One region of the Paenibacillus sp. GYB004 genome, then DNA from elsewhere that is predicted to be linked to it. Evidence: riboswitches for the same ligand, from Rfam matches in the RefSeq annotation. Region 1 holds a riboswitch; each other region holds the start of a gene.

Region 1 (2,267 bases):
CAATCTTGTTCCCTTTGATGGCACTGCCCGTATCCTCGGCTCGGCGCAGACCGATCCCTTCGATGTACACCCACCAGCCAATCGGGATGACTTTCGGATCAACCGCGATCGTACGCCCTTCGCTTACCTTGGTACCGGAAAACGTGATGCCGTATTGAGGGTGATCGCTGGTCTTGCCTGTTGAAGCAACATCCACGGAATAAGCGGTTAGCGTAACATTATTCAAAATTTGCTTATAGCCGAATTTGACATCGCCTTTCATTACCTCATCGATATTCGGCGAAGAGGCGGACAAGACGACTACCGGATTTTTGGTTCCAAGCGCAACCACTTTAGTAACGCTTTCCTGTGCAACTTTCGTATCGACGACATTCTCGGCTACGAGCTCGCCGTCTTCGTACACCTTCTCGATCTTCTTCGCAAGTACGCCTTCAACGCCTTCCGATACAACCTGCTCCTTACCCTTGAGCAGATTGGGATCGTCTTGCTTGACCGTCTCGAACGGAATCGTTTCGGTCTGGTCTTCCACAACTTTGTGCACGCGGACAATCTGAATTTGAGAGCCTTCCGTTACGGCTTCTTCCGCGGGTGGCGTCAGCTTGTCGAGTTCCCCGATCTCCATGCCGAGATCTTGCAGCGTCTGCTCTACGGTTTTGCCGACCGTGTATAACGTTTCGGTTCTGCCGTCAGCCGTGAGCTGCACCGGGATTGTATGCTGGATATGAAACTTATCGTTATGCTTCAACTCGGTACCAAGCACCGCCGAGACCCGGTCGTGCTCGCTTACCGGAATTTGCTGTTCTTCCAGAAGAGCGGACAATGTAGTTTGTCTCGTTTTTATGTGTTTCTCTTCCCCGTTTACCACTAACCCCACTTTTTTGATAGACGTGCCTTGCATGAGCAGCACGAACATCGTTGTCATCACGATTGAAAACAAAGCGCCTACTAAGATCAAACGCAAGTTTCCATGCTTCCATCGCATTGCGAAAGACATGCTGGATGATCGCTTTACATGGGTTTCTCCGTTTTGAATAACGCCCACTTCTTCGGTCCTCCTTCATCAGCCTCGCCGTCGAGTGTTACGCATGACTAGAATTGACGTGACCTGGTTAAATTTGGATGATTCACGCTATTGCCATCGTTAGTAAGGCTCCGGGCTACAATCGTTGACAGATCCGGTACGCTCTGTCCTGCAGAAATAGTTTCAGGCGAAAATAAAAGCCGCGGCGAAGAGGTACTCTTCTCGCGGCGTTGAATCGAATGCTCATCCCATACTTGGGAGCGCATCAATGCCCGACAATCGTGCCTCTCTCTTCACGCTTACGAGGTTAGCTGCCGGGTTCGGACGCGAGAGTCGCCCTAATTGCACAGCGCCGCGAACGGCTTCGTGCAGTATTCACCCCATAGATAACTTGGTTCCCCCGTTTCCCTGTCGGAAACTCAGCGATGGGTAAGTCGATGGCGGTATGCGGTTAGAATCATTATGATCGTTATATTAAAGCCTTATGAAAAACCTGTAAAGAGGAAATAAATCCGATTTTCATGCGAAAAGGGGAAAAATCACCGAGAATTCACTTTTTTTATGCAACAAATCGTTGTTTTTCTTCGTCTAATTCTTTTATGCCGCTTTCTTCGTGTGTCAAACGCGAAAAGAAAGCGCTTTAACGTGATTTGCTCGAACAAAAATGTTATGATGTCCTACAGGTAAAAGCTTACATGTGGAGGAACATTATGAAACCGTTTTTGCATATTCAGGGGATGTCCGGCGGCTACATCTGGAACCGGCCGGTCGTCCACGAACTCTCGTTTTCGATCGATTCCGGAGAGATGGTCGGGCTGATCGGATTAAACGGCGCAGGCAAAAGCACGACGATCAAACACATCCTCGGGCTGCTCGTCCCTCAGCAGGGAGAAGTTCGGGTGAAAGGGCTCCGCGTGTCGGACGACGCCGAGAAGTACCGCGGCTCCTTTGCCTATGTGCCCGAAGCCCCCGAACTGTACGAGGAGCTGACGATCCGCGAACATTTACGGATGACGGCTATGGCTTACGGACTCGATGAGACGCAATTCAAGCGCCGCTCGGAGACGCTCGCCGGGCAATTCGACATGACCGAAAAGCTGGACTCCTTCCCTCAGACCTTGTCGAAGGGCATGCGTCAAAAAGTAATGATCATGAACGCATTTCTTGTCGAACCTCCGCTGTATGTCATCGACGAACCGTTCCTCGGACTCGATCCGCTCGGTATCCGTTCGCTGCTCGATCTGAT
Region 2 (2,267 bases), on a different contig from region 1:
GTCAATGCACCGAACGTGTCGGGATTAAATGATTCAATAGTTGTGATTACAAGAAAGCCTCCCGCACATAAAATCGCAGAAGTGGATAACACGATTTTGGAGTGAAGAGATAATTTGCGCCAGCTCCGATTTTTCCAAAGATCAAGGATGACGGTAAACCCCAGACCGCCCATGATGAATAACAGCGGAATTACGATATTAATCAGCGGATCTCCTACATATCGGCTCAAACTATCTGACCACAAGCCAAATCCCGCATTATTGAAAGATGAAACGGAGTGAAAGATACCGTAATAAAGCGCGGTTATAAAGTCCATATCGCCCATCCAGCGAATCGTTAAAATAATGGCACCGAACGCTTCAATAACAAGAGCTGCCGCAAAAATACCAATCGTCAGCTTTACGACTCCCTGTGTAGACAGCGCATTCGTCGATTGCTGAATAAGCAGCCGGTCCTTCAAACTTATTTTTTTGCCCAAGACGACCGCTACCAGCACGCTGTATGTCATAAATCCGAGTCCGCCGATCTGAATCAGACACATAATAACAATTTGCCCAAACAAAGAGTAGGCTGTCCCTGTATCTACAACAACTAATCCTGTAACGCATACGGCTGACGTCGAAGTAAAAAGCGCGTCCAACCAACTGATACTGCTGCCGGATGCAGAAGAGACGGGCAAAGCTAGCAAAATCGCCCCCAACAAGATCGGAATGGCAAAACTTAAGAGAATGACTCGTGATGACGTGAAATGAATAAGTGCTGTGGATCTGAATGGATGTACAGCCATAACCATCATCCCCTTTCCCAAGCTCTGCTCAAATAAACTGAAACCGGTTAAGCTTTATCTTCGTATTATTACCTGAAAGTACCGTTGCATTCAACCCTAAAGCCGCCTCGCATCCGAAGCATTTTTATCCCCATAGCTCAAACAAGGAGGGACGGCGCGGAATTATAACTCTATGCGGGCAATCGATAATGGATGATCCGGGTCACCTGTTTACTTTCGAAATGAACTGCTTTATGATAGGGTACAACAACTTCATATTCATCGCTTAATCCTTAATGAAGGAGCGGGGGAACCAACGAAGCGTTTTTCGCTTCAGGGGTAAATTCTTTCATTTGCAGAAAGAACGGGGACTCTCAGACCCGAATCCGACAGCTAACCTCGTAGGCGTCATGAGAGAGAACATGAATGCGTCTTTGGTTTGTCCTGCCCTCACATTCCGAAGCTTGGCAGCAGAATTTCTCTGCTCCAAGCTTTTTTTTGTTCTTTCCCAGAAAAACCGTCATACGGATCAATTTCTTTAGAAGGATGTGCAGGACATGAAAAAACAGTTTATTGTGATTGGCTTGGGCCGATTTGGGTCGAGCCTGGTGCGTACTTTGATTCAAAATGGTCACGAAGTGCTCGCCGTTGATAAAGATGAGCAACTTGTTCAGGACATAGCCGGCATAGCAACCCATGCCGTTCAAGCCGATTGTACAGATGAAGGGGTGCTGAAAGAGCTTGGAGCGCGGAACTTTACTCATGCCATCGTGGCTATTGGCGATGATTTGCAAGCGAGCATTTTAACAACCTTATTGCTTAAAGAATTGAATATACCCCAAATAACAACCAAAGCCAAAAATGAAATGCATGGCCAGGTCCTATCTAAAATAGGCGCAGATCATATTGTGTATCCGGAACGAGACATGGCTGCTCGTCTTGGAAAGCAGCTAAGCTCTGATAATCTGATTGACTACATCGAGTTGTCTCCCGACCACAATTTGGTTGAACTGAAGGCCCCACCTGCGATGAACGGCAAATCTCTACAACAATTAAATATTCGGGCCAAGTACGGGTGTACGATTATGGCGATCAAGAAGGGGGTTCATATCAATATTTCTCCGAAGGCGGAAGATGAAGTGAATACAGGGGATATTCTGGTAATAATCGGAAGCAATTCAGATATTCGAGATCTGGAAGACGACTATGAACAGAAATGAAAAACGTATTCATAGCCGTTCCCTATTTGCTATCCTTGTCTCTATTGTTAACCGGCTAAAGACGCGAACGAGCCCTCCCCAACTCATATTATGTTTTCCGCAAACATTCATGGCGCAGGTTATCGCTGCATGCCAAAGTTGTCTTGCTCGGTTCCGGCATTTTGTTTGCCGCAGGTTTCTGCTTGATTTATTTGCTGGAAAGCTGGAACCCCGCAACCTTCGGTTCCTTGTCTGCTGGGGAGCGGGTATGGGCCTCCTTGTTCCAAGGGGCTACGCCCAG
Region 3 (2,267 bases), on a different contig from region 1:
CCGAAGAGCTGGAGCCTCAAGCGATCTTTACGAACGTACCTGCCGCGAAGTTCGAAAGGGTTCCGGAGGACGGTTCGGAAGGGTACCGGATCAAAGCGACATTTTGGGACCCGGAGCAGATTCGTGCGGACACGCCTTATTTTGTCCAAACGTTCTGGAAACGATCGGGGAACGATGAGTCGCATCAGGTGACGATGGAATCGCTTCAAAGATTCGCTCAGCCAAACGGCTCGGTATACGACTTGCCGGACACTGGCGATCTGATCACAAGCGTATCGTGGAAGGAATCACAAGTGGAAGAATGGCCTGCTAAACGGCACGCTTCGGAGGACTCGGTCATTCGATACATTGGACCGCAGAAGCAACCGACAGCTGTGAAAATCAAGAGCGATGCCGCATATATCCATTCCAAAGAGTCTCTTGAGCTGTATAAAAAAGCGGCGAAGGCGAAGCTTGATACAATTACCGAACATTCGTACAGCCGATTTGCCATTACCTTCGAGCAGAACGTTGGTTTCAGTACGCTTGAACGTTGGCTAAAAGAGTATAACATGGAAATCACACAACTTTATGCATTAGCTATCGATAACGAAGGAAAGTACTTCACGTTCAGCTGGTTCGGTCCCGATCATCTGGACATCTCGTCCAAGGTTGGCCCTGAGATGCGCTTTGTTTCGTTTACGATTACCGAGCTGGAGGGCCGGGTTCATGGGAGCGACCTGGCAAGTCTGCAAAATGAAGAAGGCGTTGGAATCATCGAATTGACGGATGAACAAGGCCGTGAGCCGACAGGAATAAGAGCTTGGCTCGAACGTTATGCGAACAAGTAGCGCTAATCTAGGGTATATGTACGTACTTACAACCTTCGGTCCTCGTATGGGGAATTCGAGGGTTGTTTCTTTCGTAAAACTACAGATTGCAAAACCCCTACCCCACCCCATCTCGCCTCCGCTTGGAAAACATTATGTAATGATCGCGTGTATATCCCGTGTTAAGATGAGAAAACCGCATGGAGGACGGCTGGTCGACAAGACAGCCGGAGCTTTTCATGGGGAATACAGACAGGCCGAAGCTTCATTTTGAAGCGCGGGGGAACCCAGATACACCGGGGTGAAGCCAACGTTTGTTGGCCGGGTGATTGCTCTTTGACCCGAATCCGTCAGCTAACCTCGCAGGCCGCAAAAAGGAGAGGATGGTTTACATGCGTTTCAAAAAGACAGTAATGGCCGGGGTGCTTGCACTCAGCGTAGTTGCCGGAACAGGTTCCGCTTTCGCCGCAACTTCGTACACGGTGAATCATAGCGATACGATGTGGAAAATATCGCAGCGTTACGGGGTCAGCCTGCAGTCGCTCATCCAGGCGAACCCGCACGTGGCGAATCCGAATATAGTATGGCCGGGGATGAAGCTCGTTATCCCGGGAGCCGGTTCGTGGTACGGAGGCGGAAATGGCAGCGGGTACGGAAACGGCGGCGGAACAGGACAAGACACCGATTCCGGAGCAGATACTTCGGCTCCGGTATCCGCTTATGCCGACCAAGTAGTGACCCTGGTCAACCAGGAACGCGCCAAAGCGGGACTGAAGCCGCTCGCGAGCGATCCGGCACTGACGGCGATGGCGATGGACAAAGCGAAGGACATGTACAATAACAACTATTTTGATCATAACTCGCCGACTTACGGTTCGCCGTTCGATATGATGCGTTCTTACGGAATCCGTTATACGTATGCCGGGGAAAATATCGCCAAAGGCCAGCGCAACCCGCAGGAAGTGATGAACGCCTGGATGAACAGCCCGGGTCACCGTCAAAATATTATGAGTCCGAACTTCACGAAGATCGGCGTCGCTTATTATAACGGCGAATGGGTGCAGGAATTTATTGCGAACTAATACAAGCCATTCTCGTCTCGATTGGGATGTACCATGTTTGGCGGCATGCCCTCGAGCGGCGCATGAACTAGTCATGGTTTTGTTACAATAAGAAACGGCCGGCGTCATTCTTGAAGGACGGAAAGCCGGTGTTTACAAAATTAAAAATAACGTCAATTCCCCCGGAAGTTACGGACATGCCTGCTGGAGCTGTCCTTTCATCCGGGGGAGTTTTATAAATCGACAAGGCATTTTGCCTTGGTTCTGTGGCAAACAAGCAAATCAAGTGGTACAATAATGCAAGCGACTGAAAGTGTCCGCTGGACGAAGAAGGGGGTTCGCGCAGGGTAGACACCCGGCAAGCGGCGAATACCGATTTTTGGGAGGAATGGAACGA

What was found. Region 1 has a riboswitch for cyclic di-AMP ahead of PV433_RS28330 (ubiquitin-like domain-containing protein). Riboswitches for the same ligand answer to the same signal wherever they lie in the genome.
Region 2: it holds a riboswitch for cyclic di-AMP, as region 1 does, so the genes downstream of both, PV433_RS24965 (potassium channel family protein) here and PV433_RS28330 (ubiquitin-like domain-containing protein) in region 1, are expected to answer to the same signal.
Region 3: it holds a riboswitch for cyclic di-AMP, as region 1 does, so the genes downstream of both, PV433_RS30480 (CAP domain-containing protein) here and PV433_RS28330 (ubiquitin-like domain-containing protein) in region 1, are expected to answer to the same signal.

What each region holds. Positions count from the first base shown of each region.
Region 1 covers NZ_JARBDB010000063.1:163,321-165,587, forward strand. Annotated here, with positions in the region: gene PV433_RS28330 (ubiquitin-like domain-containing protein) at 1-961, opposite strand, end outside; cyclic di-AMP (ydaO/yuaA leader) riboswitch at 1,304-1,456, opposite strand; gene PV433_RS28335 (ABC transporter ATP-binding protein) at 1,732-2,267, shown strand, end outside.
Region 2 covers NZ_JARBDB010000057.1:403,340-405,606, forward strand. Annotated here, with positions in the region: gene PV433_RS24960 (TrkH family potassium uptake protein) at 1-788, opposite strand, end outside; cyclic di-AMP (ydaO/yuaA leader) riboswitch at 1,041-1,191, shown strand; gene PV433_RS24965 (potassium channel family protein) at 1,325-1,987, shown strand; gene PV433_RS24970 (potassium transporter TrkG) at 2,113-2,267, shown strand, end outside.
Region 3 covers NZ_JARBDB010000067.1:92,948-95,214, reverse strand. Annotated here, with positions in the region: gene PV433_RS30485 (hypothetical protein) at 1-830, shown strand, start outside; cyclic di-AMP (ydaO/yuaA leader) riboswitch at 1,055-1,193, shown strand; gene PV433_RS30480 (CAP domain-containing protein) at 1,202-1,891, shown strand; gene tkt (transketolase) at 2,267-2,267, shown strand, end outside.